DNA from 3 places in the Micromonospora sp. NPDC049529 genome. Region 2 is predicted to be linked to each of the others. Evidence: riboswitches for the same ligand, from Rfam matches in the RefSeq annotation. Region 2 holds a riboswitch; each other region holds the start of a gene.

Region 1 (6,564 bases), on a different contig from region 2:
GGTGCCGGGGGCGGTTCCGGTGCGGGCTCCTTCGGTAGGTCGGCGGTGTCCGGACGAGAGGTAGTCATATCTGTTCGGAGAGTATCGGAGGGTACCGGAGGGCCGGGCTCGATCACGGGCATCAGCGCGCTCTGTGCCTGAACGTCCGGAAGCCGGACGGGACGGATCAACCGAACAATCCGTTCGTGCCACGCCGATGCCTCAATTTCCCTACGGTCGTCGTAGATGGTTCACTCTGTCGGTCCAGGGTGCAGGTCGAGTTTCAGATCGCGAGGAATCGACGCATGGCAGAAATCACTGGGGATCAGCGAGTTCAGTCCGAGGTACTCGAGGGTCTCGCGACCGCCGTGAACCACCGCCGATGGTTTGTTGAGCTGGCGCTGCCGTACCTGGGGGACAACCCGATCGAGATCGGCAGTGGCCTCGGTGACTACGTGCTTGAGTGGGCGCCGCACTTCCCCAGGTTCACCGCCACCGAGGCCGACCCCGATCGGCTGGTGGCACTGAAGGAGCGACTCGCCGGCGAGTCCAACGTCGAGGTACGGCAGATGCTGCTGCCGCAACCGGAGCCGGAGCAGGGCGAGTACAGCGCGGCGGTCTCGTACAACGTGCTCGAACACATCGAGGACCACGTCGGGGCGCTGCGCGGCATGCGGGACCTGGTGCGTCCCGGCGGTGCGATCGTGCTGATCGTGCCGGCGTTCGAGTTCGCCATGGGTCCGGCGGACATCGCCACCGGGCACGTACGGCGCTACACCAAGAAGACGATGCGGGCCGCGCTGACCGATGCGGGGCTGACCGTGGAGCGGCTGCACTACGCGAACGCCCTCGGCCTCATCGGCTACTACATGGCGACGAACGTGTTCCGGCTGATGCCGAAGGAAGGCCCGATGGTGAAGGTCTACGACAGCCTGGTGCTGCCGGTGACCAAGGCGGCCGAGCAGATCGTGCGGCCCCCGTTCGGACAGTCGGTCTTCGCCGTCGCCCGGGTGCCCGGCGCGGCGCAGGCCTGACCGACCGGGAGAGCGACGACCGACACCGTTCAACCCGTCCCCGGTGTCGGCCGTCCACTTACTCCGGTCCGCTCAGCCCTCGACCTGGTACGTGGGCCGGATTACCGCCCGCGCCAGGGTGTGGAAGGTCAGGTTGAAGCCGACGTACGCCGGGCTGGCGTCCGGCGTGAGGTCGAGCTGCTCCACGTCGAGGGCGTGTACGGCGAAGAGGTACCGGTGCACGTGGTCGCCGGCCGGCGGCGCGGCACCGCCGTACTCCTGGGTGCCGTAGTCGTTGCGGACGGCGAACGCCCCACCCTCGACGGACCCGGCCTTGCCCGCGCCCCGGGGCAGTTGGGTGACCGACACCGGGACGTTGACCAGGATCCAGTGCCAGAAGCCGCTCGTGGTGGGCGCGTCCGGGTCGTAGCAGGTGATCGCGAAGCTGCGCGTCCCGTCCGGGAACCCGGACCAGGCGAGGTGCGGCGACAGGTCGCCGCCGCCCAGGCTGGAGTGGACGAACTCGGTGCCCAGCGGTTCGCCGTCGCGTACGTCGTCACTGGTCAGGGTGAACGCCGGCACCGGCGGCAGCAGGTCGTACGGGTCCGGTGCGATCGGTCGCTCAAGGTTCATCGGAAGGTCCTTCCAGAGATCGGGTGACTCAGTGTCTTTGTACCCTGTCTGACCCGACCTACCGCCGCCGGTAGGCGAAACATCCGTACGGGTGGCGGAACAGTTCCGGTGATCGGTTCGGGAATGGGGAAAAACGGCCCGCCCACCACCGGCGGTCATCTTGTGCCGCAATCCTGGGGATCCGCGTTTTCCCGGTCGCACTTGTTGATCGACTCCGGCCGATTACACCGCCATTTCGGGAGAGTTCCGGTGGCGCGGTCGGGCGGCTTTCGTCGGAGCCCCAGCCGGTGGCGAACACCGTTGCCCATCGACGCGGTCGCGGGGCGGGCCGCACCGGCGATCGGCCGATCGACCGCACCGGGCTCCGGGCGCCGGTCGACCGAGGTGGTGGGACTGCGGGCCGAGCAGCAGCGACGAGGGGACCGGCCCGGGTGGGCCCAACGGACAATTATCTGATCCGGACACCGGGTGGAGATGGTCGCCGCACCGGCAAACCCGACACCCTCGACGTGTACGACATAAGCCGGTACGCCCCCGACCACGAAACTGGTCACTACGGCAATAACCACTCTCCGTGATCACAAAACAGGTGTCGGTACGCCGGAAAGAAGCGGCGTGGGTCACGGTTTAAGCAGGCCAACTGGGGTTGGCAGGAGCGGAAGCGGCCCAGTAACGTCAGCCCGTCTGGTCCGGCCCTTAGTCACCGCGGGTGACACCGGAACAGGCCCGCTGAGTCGTGAATGCAACGAGCCGGGGACCCACAGTAGTTATGGGGTGAATCCGCGAACCATTGGTTCGTGGTAGGGCGTGCTTCCCGCCCGAATCCGTCAGCTAACCCGGTAGGCGGTATCGGAAGGAGAACATGCTCGTGCAGCGCCGTACCTGCCGTGGCCCGACCCTCGATCCCCCCGGCCAGTTCCGCCACCTGCCCCGGCTCGCCCGCATCGCGGTGCAGCCCGCGAAGGTAGCCCACTAGGCCTTCCCACGACCGACGACGCGTGAACGCGTACGCGGTCGGTGGCGCGAGGACGCGCGTGACCGGTAGGTGATTGGCACAGAACCGCCCGGCGGTATTTCTGCCGGCGCCGTTCATCCGGTAACGCATTCCACCGCTTGGCGGTGGCGGTTCCGCACGCCCCGATCCGGACCCGACGGCCGGCGGTGAATCCGCCCCGCCGACAGCGCGTACGACGGCACGTAACCCGGCCCCCGGCAGAGACAGATCGCCATCCCGATTCATGTGCCCCCGATCGCAGATCGGCACATCTGCGGAGGATTTATATGAAGCATCGTCAGCAACTCCGACGCGTCGTGACCGCCAGCCCGTACCGGGCCGGTGTCGTATCCGCCGCCGTTCTCGCCGTGGGTCTCACCACCGGCATCATGCTCACCCAGGGCGGCAGCTCGGCCGCGTCGACCAACCCCGACACCATCGCGGTCGCCGAGAGGCTCGGTGGCCAGGCCGGCGCCGAGGTCGCGCCCAGCCTGGTCACACCCACCCCGGCCGCCCCGACCCCGAGCGCCTCGTCGACGGCACCGACGGCGCCGTCGTCGGCCCCGCCCGCCACCACCAAGGCCGCGGCGACGCCGGCCAAGGCGGCCAAGAAGGTCGCCCCGCCCGCCTCGAAGGTGCTCGACTACGACTACGAGGCGCAGATCAACGGCTGGTACTGCGGCCCGGCAGCCACCCGGATCGCCCTGACCGCCCGCGACCGCCAGCCGAGTCAGGACGAGGTCGCCGCCGCGCTCGGCACCACGGTCAACGGCACCAACTCCGCCGAGGACACCACCCGCGGGCTGAACGCCCTGGCCAAGACCGACTTCTACCGGACCACCGCCATCCCCGGGGCCCCGTCCCCGGCCCAGATGGACCAGCTCCAGGCGGACGTCGTCCACGCGGTCAGCAACGGGTACGCGGTCGTCGCGAACATCGTCGGTTCGGCGACCGACGTCGACGGCGGCTGGCACGCGTACGACGGGGGTCACTACCTCACGGTGGTCGGCTACCGCGACAGCGGACGGACCGTGCAGATCGCGGACCCGGCGTTCGTCAACGGGGTCAGCTCCTACTGGATGACCACGATCGACCTGGCCAACTGGATGGCCACCCGGGGCTACTCGGCCTGACCTGTCCCTCCCCCCGGCCCCGGGTGCCCGCCGTTGCGGTGGGTGCCCGGGGTTCGTCCGTACCAGTGGGACGGTGGCCGTCCTGCCACAACCAACCACGGACGCGCGCGTTGTCCCTGTCGTGACCATGGACCTCGCCGATCGGGCGGACACCGACGACCAGCGAGTCCCCGTCGCCCGCTCCGCTCCCCGTCACTTCTCCGAGTCGGCCGCCACCGGGCGCCGACCCTCCGAACGAAAGGCCCAGGTGGTGGCCATGGCCGGTCAGGTGCTCGCCCGATGAGCCGCGTCGACGAACCGCTGACCCGGGCCGGGATCTGGGAGGCGGCGGCGATGACGCTCGCACAGCACGAGGGCCGGGGTACGTCCTACGCCCCCGGCACCTGCGCCTGCTGCACCCCGGACGGCTGCGCCCAACTGCGCTGGGCGCAGGAGGTACGCGCCGGCCGCAACCCGGAGTATCCGGTCGGCAACCCGGTCCCGCCAACCCTCCGGTCGGTCAGCTAGGACTCGACGCCATCGCGTCCCGGGTCAGACTCGCTGTCCGCTGGCCGGACGGCTTCGCTGCCCAGGCCACATTCGGAAGCGATGCGTTCGTTCACGTCGGAGGAATCCCAATCCTCCGCGCTCGCCAGACGGTCATGCAACGAGCCGCGACCGGCACGGTCGACCCCCTGACTCAACGGCCGGCCCCTGCCGCTGCGATCGCGAGCCTGGCGAACTCGTCGGTCGCGCCGTTCCAGAGGAAGTCGCCGGTCTGGGTCAGGGCCATGGCGACCAGCCCGTGGTGGGGGTCGTTGAACCAGGTGGTGCCGTAGCCGCCGTCCCAGCCGTAGCGGCCCGGCACGGGCGACACCTCGTCCGGCTCGACCGCGACGGCCATGCCGAGTCCCCAGCCACGGCCGCCGAGGATCATCCCGCCGCCGGAGATCTCGGCCGGGGTCAGCTGGTTGGTCGTCATCAGCTCGACCGACTCCTCCGACAGCAGCCGCTCGCCCCGGTGCACCCCCTTCGCCAGCAGCAGCCGAGCGAAGCTCAGGAAGTCGTCGGCGGTCGACAGCAGGCCGCCGGAGCCGGACGGGAAGGCCGGCGGGCTGGTCCACTCGCTCGGGGTGGAGACCGTACGCAGTTCCATCTTCCCGGTCTGGAAGTCGGTCATGTAGAAGCTCGGCAGCCGCCTGGTGTAGTCGGCGGGCAGCCAGAAGCCGGTCTCGGTCATGCCGAGCGGCTCGAAGATCCGGGCCCGGAAAAAATCCCCGAGCGGCTGTCCGGCAGCCCGTGCGACCAGCACACCGAGCACGAGCGTGCCGACGTTGTACTGCCAGCGCTCACCGGGCTGGTACATCAGCGGCAACGACCCGAACCGCTTGATCCACTCGTCCGGATCGTGCGGCGTACGCGGATCCGGCGCGCCGAGCACCAGTTGCAGCTCGTGCACGGCCTTGTTGATCGGAAACGGCGGGTCGAAGGTCGGCTCGATGATCGTCCCGAACCCGAGACGGAAGGTCAGCAGGTCCTCCACCAGGATCGGACGGTTGGCCGGGACGGTCTCGTCGAGCGGCCCGTCGACCTGCTTGAGCACCCGACGGTCGGCCAGCTCCGGTAACAGCCGATCGACCGGCTCGTCCAGCCGCAGTCGGCCGTCCTCGACCAGCATCATCGTGGCCGCCGCGATGACGGGCTTGGTCATCGACGCGATCCGGAACAGGGTGTCCCGCCGCATCGGCACGTCGCCGCCGAAGGCGGTGCATCCGATCGCGTCGACGCGTACGTCGTCGCCCTTGGCTACCAGGGTGACCAGGCCCGGCAGCTCTCCCTTGTCGACCCGACCGGCCATGGCGTCGTGCAGCCGGTCGATCCCGGCCTGGTCCAGCTCGCCTGTCATCTCACAACCTCCGATGCGTACGTTCCACCACGGGTCGAAACAGCGTCCGACGGATCGACACCCCTCGGGTCCCATCTTGGCGGGCAGCACCGACAGTCGGTGCCCCGACACATCGTGTTGACCGGGTCGGGGCGGGTTCGTAGCCTCGGCCCGGTGTGGGGGATTCGGGACTATCGGCCGTACCCGGTGGAGACCGTCGAGGACCTGGTGGCGCGGCACGGCGTACGGCTGAACGCGCTGGTCGGGCACGGATTCGGACGGGTCTGGGGACAGGTGTTCGTCGGCGACGGCGAGTGGTGCTCGACCGCTCCGGTCGTACTGGAGTTCGACGGGTGGCGGCTGGAGTTGGCCGCCGAGGGCTGGCACCGGCTCTACCTGACCTGGAACGAACTCGACCTCGCCGAGGTGCCGGACGAGTACGACAACGACGATCCGGAGCTGGAGGTGGCGTGGCAGGAACTGGACCGTCCCGAGTTGCGCCGGCTCACCGGTCTGGTGGTGCGGGAGGTACGCGTACTCCGGAACGATTTTCGCTTCGAGGGGGTCGACGGGCGACGGGTCGAGGCGTGGGTGCTCGGCGGGCTGGAGTTCGTGTTCGAGCCGGACGGGTCGGCGTTGCAGGTCTACAACTGCCTGAACGAGTTGGCACTCGGCTACGAGGACCAGCACTCGGACTCCTGGCTTCGGCAGGCGCTCCCCGTCCCGACGGGTACGTGACCGGGCCGGCACCGGCCCGCGACGGCGGAATCGTGGCCCGACGGCATCGGAATTGGATCTCGCTGCGGCGACAACAACCTGCCGTCACCTATACAACATGATCGAGATCGATTGACCGTGGAGGTTTCTCCACCATTTCAACAATCTCCTGAACGGTACGTGAAAGATCTTCGGACATAGCTCCGAGAGGACCGACACGTCGGTCATGCC
Region 2 (6,564 bases):
CTGGCGCTGGAGGACGGCGGGCTGCTGGTCCACAGCACCCGGGCCAGCGGGCTGCGGCTGGCCGCGGCGATGGGCCACGAACTGGAGGCACCGGCCGGGACCACGCTCAGCACCGAGACCTTCGAGGACTGGGCCAGAACCACCGTCACCTGCGTACTCCAGCCGGGGGAGCGGATCCGGCTGGACAAGTACGTCGCCTACGGCTGGTCGAGCGAGCGGTCCCGGCCGGCGCTGCGGGACCAGGTCGGCGCCGCGCTGGCCGGGGCCCGGTTCTCCGGCTGGGACGGGCTGATCGCCGAGCAGCGCGACTACCTGGACACCTTCTGGGACACCTCCGACGTACGCGTCGAGGGCGATCCGGAGGTGCAGCAGGCGGTCCGGTTCGGGCTGTTCCACGTACTCCAGGCCGGTGCGCGGGCCGAGTTGCGGCCGATCGCGGCCAAGGGGCTGACCGGTCCCGGGTACGACGGGCACGTCTTCTGGGACACCGAGACGTTCGTGCTGCCGGTGCTGACGTACACGCTGCCGTCGGCGGTGGCGTCCGGGCTCCGGTGGCGGCACTCGACCCTGCCGATGGCCCAGGAACGGGCCCGTACCCTCGGGCTGAACGGGGCCGCGTTCCCGTGGCGGACCATCCGGGGCCAGGAGTGCTCGGCGTACTGGCCGGCCGGCACGGCCGCGTTCCACATCGCGGCCGACATCGCCGACGCCGTACGCCGCTACGTGCAGGCCACCGGCGACCAGGACTTCGAGCGCGAGATCGGGCTGGAACTGCTGGTCGAGACCGCGCGGCTGTGGCGGTCGCTGGGTCACCACGACCGGGCCGGGAAGTTCCACCTGGACGGGATGACCGGTCCGGACGAGTACACCGCGGTGAAGAGCGACAACGTCTACACCAACCTGATGGCGCAGCGGAACCTGCTCGCCGCCGCCGACGCCGTGTCGAGGCACAGCGACCACGCCTGGCGGCTGGGGGTGGACGACGAGGAGACCGCCGCGTGGCGGGACGCGGCGAACGCCATGCACATCCCGTACGACCCGGAGTTGGGCGTACACCAGCAGGTGGAGGGCTTCACCCGGCTCCAGGAGTGGGACTTCGCCGGCACCCCGCCGGAGAAGTACCCGCTGCTGCTGAACTACCCGTACTTCGACCTGTACCGCAAGCAGGTGGTGAAGCAGGCCGACCTGGTGCTGGCGATGCACTGGCGCGGGGACGCGTTCACCCCGGAGGAGAAGGCCCGCAACTTCGCCTACTACGAGCGGCGTACGGTCCGCGACTCGTCGTTGTCGGCCTGCACCCAGGCGGTGCTCGCGGCCGAGGTGGGGCAGCTCGAACTGGCCCACGACTATCTGGGCGAGGCCGCGCTGATGGACCTGCACGACCTGAACCAGAACACCCGCGACGGGGTGCACGTCGCCTCGCTGGCCGGGGCGTGGATCGCGCTGGTCGCCGGCTTCGGTGGGATGCGCGACCACGGGGAGGTGCTCTCGTTCGCGCCCCGGCTGCCGAACCGGATCGACCGGTTGGAGTTCTCGCTGGTCTGGCACGGGCACCGGCTCCGGGTCGACGTACGCGAGCGGGAGACCACGTACGCCCTGCGCAACGGGGACCGGAGCGGTTCGGTGCAACTGTTCCACCACGGGGAGAAGGTCGAGGTGACCTGCGACGAACCGGTGGTCCTGCCGAATCCGGAGCCGCATCCGGTCGGTCCGGCCCCGCAGCAGCCGCCGGGTCGGGCTCCGGCCCGCCGCGCGTCGGTGGCCGAGACCTCGGGTGCGGCTCCGACGACCAAGAACGAGGTGGCACCGAGGGATCCCGGCAACTGACACCGGCCGCTGAGCCGGTCGCGCCGGTCAGAGCAGGGACAGGTGTACGTGGTTGGTGTGGTCGCTGGACGGGTCGCCCTTCGCGGAGTTGTACGCCTTCCAGCCGGTGGCCGGGAACCAGATCTGCCGGTACCAGATGACGTACAGGATGCCCAGCTTGTCGGCGTTGCGGACCAGGAACGCGGCCAGGTTGTTGCCGTACGTCTTGTCGCCGCCGGTGGCGTCCCCGCCGAAGCCGCCGGGTTGCGCGGAGAAGTCGCAGGCCCGGCCCTTCGGGTGTTCGAACGGCCCGCCGCTGCGGTAGCAGGAGACGTACCGGGTGAAGCCGAGCCGTTTGGTCTCGTTCAGCGCGTGCAGGGTGCGCGGGGTGAGACAGCCGCTGGTGGTCGGGTCGTCGCGGGCGCAGGACTGTGCCGGCCAGGAGCCGTCCTTGCTGCGCGGCGCGGGTTGCGCCACCGGTGAGCTGGTGTTCACGAAACCCTCGGTGGCCGCTCCGCCGACCAGGGAGAGGGCGCGTTCCGCCGCCTCCTTCTGCTTGGCCATCACGGCGAGTTGCCGCTGCTCCTCCTCCACCGCGGCGTCGGCCGCCGCCTTCGCCCGACTGGCCCGGTTGCGGGCCTCGTGCAACTGGCGCAGTTTGCTGTTGTCCCGTTGCGCTATCAGGTCGAGTCCCTCGGCCCGTTTCATGAAGTCGTCGGGCGAGGCGCTGCCGAGCAGTGCGCTCAGCGGCCCGATCCGGCCGATTCGGTACGCGTTCACCGCGACCTCACCGACCTCGGGGGTGAGCTGGTCGAGTTCGGTCTCGATCTGCCGCAGTTCGTCGGCGAGCGCCACCTGGTGTTTGCGGGCGTTCTCGACCGCCACGGTCGCGGCGGCGTATCCACGCCCGGTCGATTCGAGTACGTCGCGTAAGAGGGGGTTGCCGCCCTCGTCTCCGGTCGTGACCGGCGACGAGGGTGCGGCCGCTGCGGGCCCGGCCGCGACCGGTGCGCCGGACACCAGCATGCTCGCGACGGTGAGCAGGGTCAGGGCCAGCGAGAACCGCTGACGCCTAGGTCTCGTCATGCACGTTCCTCCCGTCGGCCGCCGACCGGGTTAGCTGACGGGTTCGGGCCGGAACTACCCCTACCGCGTGTGCGGACTCACCCCGACTACCTGGTTCCCCGGTTCGCCTGTGGCGATTGGGCGGCGGTCGTCGCCGACAGCAGAGGGGGTACCACCGGGTCGGATCCGATGGTGACAATACCGGATCAGATGGACTTATTGTGGCCGAATCTAGGGTCGCCACGGGGGATTTCTCCTGCTAAGCGCGCGGATGCCCCGGTGGGCCTCGACGGAGGCCCACCGGGGATCGCCGGCACCGACCCGCTAGCGGCGGTCCCCCGTGGAGGGAACGCCGCTCGGGTCGTGCGGTGTCACCCGTCGGGGATCGTCCGAGGCCCGTGCCTGTGCCGCCTCGTCCGCCCAGTCCCGCCGCGCGCCCTCGCGCTTGTCCCGTTTGTCCCGTGGCGGACTGGTGCCGGCTCGACCGGACTCTGACCTGGCGGATTTGTGGTGGGTCATGGCATCCTCACGATCGCCTCAGCGCGGGCCGCTACCGGCTCCGCCGTGGTCTTCCTGCCTGACCCGGTTCGCCTTCCCGACCGGGAAGGCGGCAAACGGTGATTGCCGGCCCGACGGCCGGTTGTTCCACCCGTACGCGGGTACCGGACAGCGGGTGGACACACTGACGACCGAGACCACCATCTGGGCCGGGGAGGTGCAGCTCACCGCCGACCTGGTCACCCCCACCGAGGGAACGGTCGGGGTGGTGCTGTTCGCGCACGGCAGCGGCAGTTCCCGGCGCAGCCCACGCAACATCGCCGTCGCCCGGGTGCTCAACCAGCGCGCCCTCGCGACCGTACTGGTCGACCTGCTCACGCCCGAGGAGGCGCAGGCCGACGAGGAGACCGCCGAGCTGCGCTTCGACATCCCGATGCTCGCCGGCCGGCTGGTCGGCGCGATCGACTGGCTGCGCGCCGAACCCGACACGGCGGCCCTACCGGTCGGGCTGTTCGGCGCGAGCACGGGTGCGGCGGCAGCCCTGGTAGCCGCGGCCGAGCGGCCGGAGCACGTACCGGCGGTCGTTTCCCGCGGCGGCCGCGCGGACCTGGCGGGTCCGGCCCTTGCCCGCGTACGGGCGGCCACGTTGCTGCTGGTCGGCGGCCGGGACGAACAGGTGATCCAGTTCAACCAGCAGGCCCGGGACGCGCTCGGCGGCGAGGTGGAACTGCGGATCATTCCGGACGCCACCCACCTGTTCCCCGAGCCCGGCGCGCTGGAGCAGGTGTCCGACCAGGCCGCCGGCTGGTTCGCCGAGCGCCTGCCCAGCTTCGGTGCCGCCCCCTGACCCGTTCGTTGTCGCAGCCGGCGGGTAACCACTGGCATGCACATCGGAATCATCGGCGCCGGACACGTCGGCGGAACGCTCGCCCGCCGACTCGCCGCGGCCGGCCACGAGATTGCCATCGCGAACGCGAGCGGTCCGCAGAATCTCCAGGGTCTGGTGGGCGAACTCGGACACCGGACGCACGCGGTCACCCCGTCGGAGGCGGCCCGGTTCGGTGACATCGTGATCGTCGCCGTGCCGTTCGGCCGGTACGACGAACTGCCCACGGCGGAACTGAAGGGCAAACCCGTCATGGACACCGGGAACTACACCCCGGAGCGGGACGGGGAATACCCGGAACTGGACCAGGACAGGACCACCTCCAGCGAGATGGTGCAGCAGCACCTCCGGGGCGCGAGCGTGGTCAAGGCGTTCAACACCCTGCACGCCGAGAACATGCGCGACCACGCCCGCCAGTCCTCGGCCCAGGAGCGCTACGGCATCCCGATGTCCGGCGACGACCCGAAGGCCAAACGGGCCGTCGCCGACCTGATCGAGGAACTCGGCTTCCAACCGGTGGACGCCGGTGATCTCGCCGAGGGAGGCCGGATGCAGCAACCGGGCGGCATCACGTACGAGGCCGACTTCACCGCCGACGAACTGGTCGAGGCCATCCGTCAGGGTTCGTGACCGTCAACTCCCACCCGCAGCGGCAGGGTCAGGACGGGACCTCCCGACCCTGCCGCAGCGCGGTGACGGTGTCGACCACCCGGTAGACCACGGCGGTCACCGGTACGGCCACGAAGGCACCGGCGATCCCGCCGAAGAGCGTGCCGGCGGTCACCGCCACCAGGATCACCACCGGGTGCAGGCGTACCTGCCGTTTCATGATCAGTGGTTCGAGCAGGTTGCCCTCGGTCTGCTGCACGGCGATGACCGCCAGCAGGACGAGCAGTGCGGTGGTCGGACCCTTCGCCGCGAGCGCCACCAGCACCGCGACACTGCCGGCGACGGTGGCGCCGATGATCGGGATGAAGCCGCCCAGGAAGGTGACCACGGCCAGCGGAAACGCGAGCGGCACCCCGAGCAGGACCAGCGCCAGACCGATCCCGACGGCGTCGATCGCCGCGATCGCCACCGTGCCCCGGGTGTACGCGCTGAGCGTGTGCCAGCCGTTGCGACCCGCCTGGACGAACGCCGGTCGGGACCGGTCGGAGACCCGGACCAGCACCCAGCGCCACATCGGGCGACCATCCTTGAGCAGGAAGAACAGCAGTACGAAGATCAGCAGTACGGCACCGGCCACCTCGGCTGCCGTACGCGCCCCGGCGACCGGGTCCGGGGTCGACCTGCGCAGGCCGTCGGTGGCCTGCTTGGTCCACCTGTCCAGTTGCTCGGGGCTGACCGGCAGCGAGCCGGTGATGAAGTCGCGGGTGCGGTCCAGCCCCTCGTCCAGTTGCTTGCTCAGGCTGGAGAACTGGTCCGCGGTCAGCGTCCAGACCAGGTACGCGGCCCCGCCGATCACGGCCAGGAGCAGGAAGAGCGAGACCAGCGCGGCCAGCGCCGGGGGCAGCCGCAACCGACGCAGGCGTACGGCCAGCGGGTCGAGCATCGCGGCCAGGAAGAAGGTGGCGGCGAGCGCGATGGTCAGCGGCGCGAGCCGGGCGGCGACCGTGGCGAGCAGGTAGATCCCGGCGGCGATGACCAGCAGGCAGGCGCTCCACACCACCGACCAGCGCAGGAACCAGGGCAGACTGTCCCAGGTGCTGTGCACCCGTTCCTGGGCGCCCTGGATCCGCTCCAGCCGGCCGTGGACCGGCTCCGGTCGGTCCGGTGCGGCCGGGTTCGCCCCGACGGCGTCCGGGTCGGGTGCCGCCGTGCCGTCAGACATGGTCGGCCCCCCGCTCAGTCGCCACAATCACGGTGACCCCTCTCGATGTAGGCGGAGAGGCATTACCCGGTCGGGGGTGAGTCGACACGTCTGGGCGGGCTGTCCAAAAGCTTACGCGATGAGCCGTTAAATCCGTCTTCTGTGCTGAATTTCGCTCGCGGTCCCGCGCGGGGACCGCTGGCTGTCCCGGGCGGGGACAGACGGATGGGGCTCCCGGCCAGCGGAAGCCCCATCCGGATCGGGGTCAGGGTCGGCCGTCGGCGCCGCACTTGATGATCGGTCGGATGCAGTCCTGCACCCGCCGGGCCATCTCGTCCTCGGGCCAGGCGTTGAAGAAGTCCCCGTGCATCGTGTAGCCGGCGCCGGAGGCGAGCCGGAAGCGGGCCGGGTCACCGTTGGCCGGGTAGCGCAGCACCTGACGCAGCTTCGGTACGGGCACCGGGTGGGTGCTCGGGCAGTCACCGGCGACCGGGTACGC
Region 3 (6,564 bases), on a different contig from region 2:
GCCGAACCAGTTGCTGATCGACCTGGCCCCCGGCGTCGGTACGGCAGCCGGCCGGCAGGCCCTCGACGGGCTGCTGCGCGCCTACCCGGTGGTCCGCCTGAGCAGCGCGGCCGACCAGGCGGACGCGTTGTCGGCCTCGCTGGACGAGTTGCTCGGCATCTTCGCCGCACTGCTCGGCATGTCGGTGCTGATCGCGCTCTTCGGGATCAGCAACACGCTCTCGCTGTCGGTCTTCGAGCGCACCCGGGAGTCGGCCACGCTCCGGGCACTGGGGCTGTCCCGGCGGCAGCTCGGTCGGATGCTGCTGGTCGAGGCGGCGCTGATCGCCCTGGTCGGCGCGCTGGCCGGGATCGCCCTGGGGGTGGGCGTCGGCTGGACCGCCGCGCTCGGGCTGATCAGCAGCTACGGACACGGGCTGCCGGTCGTACCGGTGGGGCAGTTGACCCTCTGCGCGGGCCTGGCCTGCGGCGCGGCGGTCCTGGCCGGGCTGCTGCCGGCCCGTCGGGCCGGCCGGGCCCCGATCGTGGCGGCGATGGCGAACGAGGGCTGAGGACCCACCCGGTGCCTGTCCGGTTCGACCCGGTCCAACCTGCTGGCACATATTGCGATATCAGCATATGTTAGGTCGTAGCGGCACGGGCGACGGAGGGTGTGTGCGTGGGCGCTGGTCATGACCACGGCGCGCAGGCGATGCGCGCCGTCGAGCGGCACCGGGGGCGGCTCTGGTCCGCCTTCGGTCTGCTCGTCGTCGTCATGATCGTCGAGGCGGTCGCCGCGCTGACCACCGACTCGCTCGCCCTGCTCTCCGACGCCGGGCACATGTTCACCGACGTACTCGGGATCGGCATGGCGCTGGCCGCGATGACCGCGACCCGGCGGGCGGCCGACGACCCGCAGCGGACCTTCGGCCTCTACCGGCTGGAGGTGCTCGCGGCACTGGCCAACGCGGTGCTGCTCTTCGGCGTCGCGATCTACGTGCTGGTCGAGGCGGCCCGCCGGTTCGGCCAGGAGCACCCGCCGACCGTGCTGGCCGGGCCGGTGCTGGTGGTCGCCATCGTGGGCCTGCTGGCCAACCTGGTCGCCTTCGGGCTGCTGCGCACCGGGGCGCGGGAGAGCATCAACCTGCGCGGCGCCTACCTGGAGGCACTCGGCGACATGCTCGGCTCGGCCGGGGTCATCGTCGCCGCCCTGGTGATCGCGAACACCGGCTGGTGGTGGGCCGACCCGCTGGTCGCGGTCGCGATCGGCGTGTTCATCCTGCCCCGGACGTGGCGACTGGCCCGAGCCGCGATCCGGATCCTGGTGCAGGCCGCGCCGGAGCACCTCGACGTACCCACGGTGGCGGCCCGACTCTGTGCCGTACCCGGTGTCGCCAACGTGCACGACCTGCACGTCTGGACCCTCACCTCGGGGATGGAGGTCGCCTCGGCGCATCTCACCCTGTCGGCCGGCGCCGAGGTCGGCGCGGTGCTCGCCGCCGCCCGTGGGGCGCTGCACGACGACTTCGACATCGCGCACGCCACCCTCCAGGTCGAACCGGGCAGCACGACCGAGGGTTGCGGCCCCACCGACTGGTGATCCAGTTAGGTGCCACCGGGGCGATCGCCCCTTACCGGGCACCGCAACGCGACCACTCTTCGCTTACCTGGTCCTTAATTTTTGTCCCCCGACCGGGTGATCTTTTATGGTTATATCCGGCATATCACTTCGATTCGCTTTGATCCTTCGACGAGCCAACACTGTCCGTACTGGACCCGGCCGGTAGGCTCGGCTCCGGTCTCCGCCGGGCGGCGCCCTCCGGCGCCTGCGGTGACCGTCGCCTAATCGCACGTGCGAGCCGGGGAACCATCGCGTCATTGGGGTGCATCCGCGTCAGCGGTAGGGATCTTCCGTCCCGAACCCGTCAGCTAACCCGGTCGGCGGCTGACGGAAGGACGTGCACCGAATGCCATTGTTGGCACCCGTACGACCCCGCTATCCGCGCGCGGCCCGGTTCGCGATCGCGATCACCCTCACCCTGCTGGCCGGGCTGATCACCCCCGGTGCCGCCGCAGTGGCCTCCCCCACCCCGATCGCCGCCGCTCCCGGCGTGCTCGGCGCCGCTCCCGGCGGCACCGACGACGAGGGCGGCAGCGCCAGCCTGCGAGAGCAGCTCGACGTCGCGGCCAAGGGCTACCTCGACGCCCAGGCGGCACTGGAGAACTCCACCAAGCGGCAGCAGCAACTCGCCGCCCACCTGGTCACCCTGGAGGCCGAACTGGCCACCCGGTCCCAGACCGTCGGTGAACTCGCCGGCATGGCGTACCGCACCGGCCGACTGGGACCCCTCACCGCCCTGCTCAACAGCGACTCACCGGACGGCTTCCTGGACCGCGCCTCGTCCCTGGGCACGGTCGCCGCCAACGAGGACCGCCAACTGCGCGACCTGATCGCGGTACGGGACCAGGAGGCCCGGGCCAAGGCCGCGATCGACAACGAGGTACGCGAGCAACGCAAGCAGCTCGACATCATGGCCAAGCGCAAGCAGCAGGCCGAACGGGCGTTGGCGGCGGCCGGCAGCGGCGGCTCCAGCCCCGGCGTCACCGCCAGCACCACCTCCCCCTCGGCCAAGCCGGCGCCCCGCAACTCGGACGGCTCGTGGCCGAAGGAGTCGTGCAGCGTCAACGACCCGACCACCACCGGTTGCATCACCCCGCGCACCCTCAACGCGATGAACCAGGCCAAGGCGGCCGGCTTCACCCGCTTCGTCTCCTGTTTCCGCAGCGGCGGCTCGGGCGAGCACCCGAAGGGCCGGGCCTGTGACTTCGCGGCGCAGAAGAGCGGCTTCGGCGGAGTCGCCACCGGCGGTGACAAGACGTACGGCAACAACCTGGCGGCGTACTACGTCAAGAACGCCAGCCGCCTCGGTGTGCTCTACGTGATCTGGTTCAAGCAGATCTGGCTACCCGGCAGCGGCTGGAAGGCCTACAACGGCGGCGGCGACCCCTCCAGCGACCACACCAACCACGTCCACCTCTCCATGAACTAACCCCTCCCCCGCGCCCCCCACCCCGCCCCCACCCCGCCCCCACCCCTCGCCCCTCGCCCCCCGCCCCCCACCCCGCCGATCTAGGGCAAATACGTGTACGCAGAGATCAAGTAGCCCCCATCTGCCCTAGATCGGCGGCGTGGGGTGTGGTGGGGGCGCGGGGTTAGGGGGTGGAGTTCCAGAAGCCGATGAGGGTGGCGGTCCACCAGCCGAGTTGGGAGACCGTCGCGGCGAGGGCGCCGGGGAGTAGCCGGTACCAGGGGGCGGGGGCGTCGCCGAGGCCGGCCAGGCGATCGCGTACGCGGCCCAGGAACAGCCCGTTGATCCCCACCGCGAGTACGGCGAGCAACTTGATCTGCACCAGCCCGGACGAGGTGTCCGGGCGCAGTAGTGCACCGCTCGCGACCAGGCCCAACAGCCCGAGCCAGATCAACTGGTGCGCCCCCTTCGCCATGCCCAGTACGGTGCCGAGCCGTTCCCGGCGCAGAAGCCAACGCAGACTGAACCAGTCCACGGTGAGTACGGCCCCGAAGCCCACCACGAGACAGGTCAGGTGGCAGAAGAGCGCGAACGACCGCCAGCCCGGCCCGACGGTGAGGTGCGGTGCGATGAGCACCACGACCAGCCAGCCGACACCGACCGCGACGATCGGACCGAACCGCGCCGCGCGACCGGCGGGGCGCCGGTGACCGCCGCGCCGACCCACGACCGGCTGCCCGCTCGACGGGTCGGGCCGGAGCGGGCGGTTCGACGGATCGGGGCGCAGCGGGCGGCTCGAAGCAGCGCGGGGCAACGGGCGGCTCGACGGATCGGGCCGCAACGGACGGCTCGAAGCAGCGCGGGGCAGCGGACGGTTCGACGGGTCGGGGGGCAGCGGGCGGGGCCGGTGGAGGTCGGTGGCTCGGGGCGGCGGAGTGGGGTGCCGGCCGGGTGGGGTGGTGTGGTGTCCGGTTCGCTGTCGGGGGAAGGCGGCCTCCCGTCCGGGCACCGGCTCGTGGGCGAGTGGCTCCTGGACGACCGGCTCTTGGGCGACCGGTGCGGGGTCGATCAGGGCGAGGTCGGCGGGTGCGAGGTCGGCGGTGTGGCGGCCGGTCGTCCGGAGGTCAGGCATGGTGCACCGGACCGACCGGACCGGCGGGCCTCGAAACCGGCATGGTGGTTCCTCCGCTCGCTCGGGTTCCGATCCTGGACGCCCCGTCGGTGGTGCCGACCGGGGCTCGGCCGGGTCGGCCGGGGTCGGCCGGGCCGGGAGGAGGACCAACGGCCCTCCCGATCAGGAGACCCGTGGGGAGCGGCGGCGCAACAGAAACTCGACCGGGAAGATCCGTACCGGCGGTGGCGGTGGGCCGCTGCCCGGCGGGACGCGGTGGTCGGGCGGCGACCGGAACGGGTCAGGCGGGGGTACGGGGCGCGGTGGCGATCGCGCCGAGCAGGAGGCGCAGGCCGGGGGTGGGGTCGAAGTCCGGGTCGGGGAAGGCGAGCTGGTGCATGATCACACCGTCCATGTGGTCCAGCATCATCCGGCAGTGCCGTTCCGGGTCGGGTGAGCCGACCGCACGCAGCCAGGGCGCTCCCCAGCGGACCAGTTCCGCGTTGCCCTGCCCGAGATCGGCCTGCAACTCGGTCCGTACCGCGGCGTCGAGGCAGAGGGCGAGGCGGGCGACCGTACGGGGCCGGGCGGGACCGACCGCGGTGCGGACGAACTCGGCGAGCAACCGGGCCAGCTCGTCGAGACCGGCCGGATGCCCCGGACCGGTCATCCGCTGCCAGTCCGCCCGGTCCAACGCGGCCAGCCGCGCGACCACGCCGCCGAGCAGCGCGTCCCGGGTACGGAAGTGGTTGGACGCGGAGCCGGCCGGCAGCCCGGCCTCGGCGTCCACGGCACGGTGGGTGAGGTGGCGCAGACCCTGTTCCCCGAGCACCCGGACCGCGGCGTCGGTGAGCTGGTCCAGCCGGGACGACATCCGCTCACCCTAGCGAACTACGTCCGTAGTCGGATTCACCCCAACCCTCGTCGGTTTCACTACAGCCGTAGTGACACTTCACTACAGGCGTAGTACGGTCCGCTCATGACCAGACGAGCGGGCATCATCGGCGGCGGCATCGGCGGACTGGCGACAGCGATCGTGTTGCAACGGGCCGGCTGGACGGTACGGGTCTTCGAGAAGGCGTCCGCCCTCGGCGGCTCCGGCACCGCGCTCGGCATGTGGCCGGAATCGCTGCGTGCCCTCGACACCCTCGGCCTCGGCGATGACGTACGCACCCTCGGCGCCCGGCAACGCGGCGGCACCTTCCTGCGCCCGGACGGCAGCCGGATCGCCCGGTTGGACGTGAACGCGATCGCCCGCCGTACCGGCGACTCGGTGCACCTGATCTCCCGACCGGCACTGCTCGGGCTGCTCGCCGACGCGATTGCTCCCGGCACCATCAGCTTCGACAGCCCGGTGACCGATCTCGCGGCGTACCGGACGGGTTCGACATGGTGGTGGCGGCCGACGGGGTGTTCAGCCGCACCCGTACGGCGATCTTCGGGGTTGACAGCAAGGCGCGTTATGTCGGGGCCACCGCCTGGCGGGGCACCGTGGCCGGGGCGACCGACACGGTGAGCGAGACCTGGGGCCGGGGGCAGCGGTTCGGCATCACGCCGCGCGAGGACGGCCGGACCAACTGGTACGCCACCGCGCTCACCCCGCCCGGCGGACACTCACCGGAGGGCGAGCTGGCGGCGCTGCGGGCCCGGTTCGGTGACTGGCACGAGGGCGTACGGCAGGTGTTGAGCCGGCTGCGGCCGGCGGACATCCTGCGGCACGACCTCTACCAGCTGGCGCAGCCACTGCCCAGCTACGTCGACGGCAACGTCGTCCTGACCGGCGACGCGGCGCACGCGATGACGCCGGACCTCGGCCGGGGTGCCGGCGAGGCGCTGGTCGACGCGGTGACGCTCGGGCACTGCCTGGCCGGCGCCACCTCGATCGCCGCCGGTCTGGCCGAGTACGACAACCGGCGGCGTCGGCCCACCCAGCGGTTGGTCCGGCTCTCGCACCGGGTCGGGCGGGTCGCCCAGGCGCGACGGTTCACCCCGGTACGCGACGCCGCGGTACGCCTCGCCCTGGCCTTCGGTCCACCCGCCTGACCCGGCCACCGACAGCAGCGACAAAACAGCGCAGGCAGCAGGCAGAACGCAGCACGCAGCACGCAGCATAAGTCTGTTATTAGATGATCTGCCACGGATCGAGCTGGCTATGCTGGTCGTCATGACCGCCATGGCACCGACCCGTACCGAACCGGACCTGTCGTTCCTGCTGGACCACACGAGCCACGTCCTGCGGACCCGGATGGCGGCGGCCCTCGCCGAGATCGGGCTCACCGCGCGGATGCACTGCGTGCTGGTGCACGCCCTGGGGCAGGAGCGGACCCAGATCCAGCTCGCCGAGCTAGGCGACATGGACAAGACGACGATGGTGGTCACGGTCGACGCGCTGGAAAAGGCCGGTCTGGCCGAACGCCGGGCCTCCACCACCGACCGACGGGCCCGG

What was found. Region 2 has a riboswitch for cyclic di-AMP ahead of ACZ6QQ_RS15260 (coiled-coil domain-containing protein). Riboswitches for the same ligand answer to the same signal wherever they lie in the genome.
Region 1: it holds a riboswitch for cyclic di-AMP, as region 2 does, so the genes downstream of both, ACZ6QQ_RS00200 (C39 family peptidase) here and ACZ6QQ_RS15260 (coiled-coil domain-containing protein) in region 2, are expected to answer to the same signal.
Region 3: it holds a riboswitch for cyclic di-AMP, as region 2 does, so the genes downstream of both, ACZ6QQ_RS17835 (coiled-coil domain-containing protein) here and ACZ6QQ_RS15260 (coiled-coil domain-containing protein) in region 2, are expected to answer to the same signal.

Annotation. Positions count from the first base shown of each region.
Region 1 is NZ_JBVJHT010000001.1:40,376-46,939, forward strand. Features, by position in the region: gene ACZ6QQ_RS00185 (DUF6311 domain-containing protein) at 1-68, opposite strand, end outside; gene ACZ6QQ_RS00190 (class I SAM-dependent methyltransferase) at 285-1,013, shown strand; gene ACZ6QQ_RS00195 (YbhB/YbcL family Raf kinase inhibitor-like protein) at 1,086-1,625, opposite strand; cyclic di-AMP (ydaO/yuaA leader) riboswitch at 2,343-2,486, shown strand; gene ACZ6QQ_RS00200 (C39 family peptidase) at 2,907-3,752, shown strand; gene ACZ6QQ_RS00205 (hypothetical protein) at 3,874-4,035, shown strand; gene ACZ6QQ_RS00210 (hypothetical protein) at 4,032-4,259, shown strand; gene ACZ6QQ_RS00215 (serine hydrolase domain-containing protein) at 4,432-5,637, opposite strand; gene ACZ6QQ_RS00220 (hypothetical protein) at 5,791-6,354, shown strand.
Region 2 is NZ_JBVJHT010000007.1:409,597-416,160, forward strand. Features, by position in the region: gene ACZ6QQ_RS15255 (glycoside hydrolase family 65 protein) at 1-1,827, shown strand, start outside; gene ACZ6QQ_RS15260 (coiled-coil domain-containing protein) at 1,855-2,892, opposite strand; cyclic di-AMP (ydaO/yuaA leader) riboswitch at 2,896-3,025, opposite strand; gene ACZ6QQ_RS15265 (dienelactone hydrolase family protein) at 3,545-4,216, shown strand; gene ACZ6QQ_RS15270 (NADPH-dependent F420 reductase) at 4,253-4,885, shown strand; gene ACZ6QQ_RS15275 (AI-2E family transporter) at 4,914-6,086, opposite strand; gene ACZ6QQ_RS15280 (DUF1996 domain-containing protein) at 6,331-6,564, opposite strand, start outside.
Region 3 is NZ_JBVJHT010000009.1:296,870-303,433, forward strand. Features, by position in the region: gene ACZ6QQ_RS17825 (ABC transporter permease) at 1-550, shown strand, start outside; gene ACZ6QQ_RS17830 (cation diffusion facilitator family transporter) at 658-1,578, shown strand; cyclic di-AMP (ydaO/yuaA leader) riboswitch at 1,808-1,938, shown strand; gene ACZ6QQ_RS17835 (coiled-coil domain-containing protein) at 1,955-3,028, shown strand; gene ACZ6QQ_RS17840 (hypothetical protein) at 3,192-4,139, opposite strand; gene ACZ6QQ_RS17845 (TetR/AcrR family transcriptional regulator) at 4,420-4,992, opposite strand; gene ACZ6QQ_RS17850 (FAD-dependent oxidoreductase) at 5,098-5,634, shown strand; gene ACZ6QQ_RS17855 (FAD-dependent monooxygenase) at 5,529-6,161, shown strand; gene ACZ6QQ_RS17860 (MarR family winged helix-turn-helix transcriptional regulator) at 6,283-6,564, shown strand, end outside.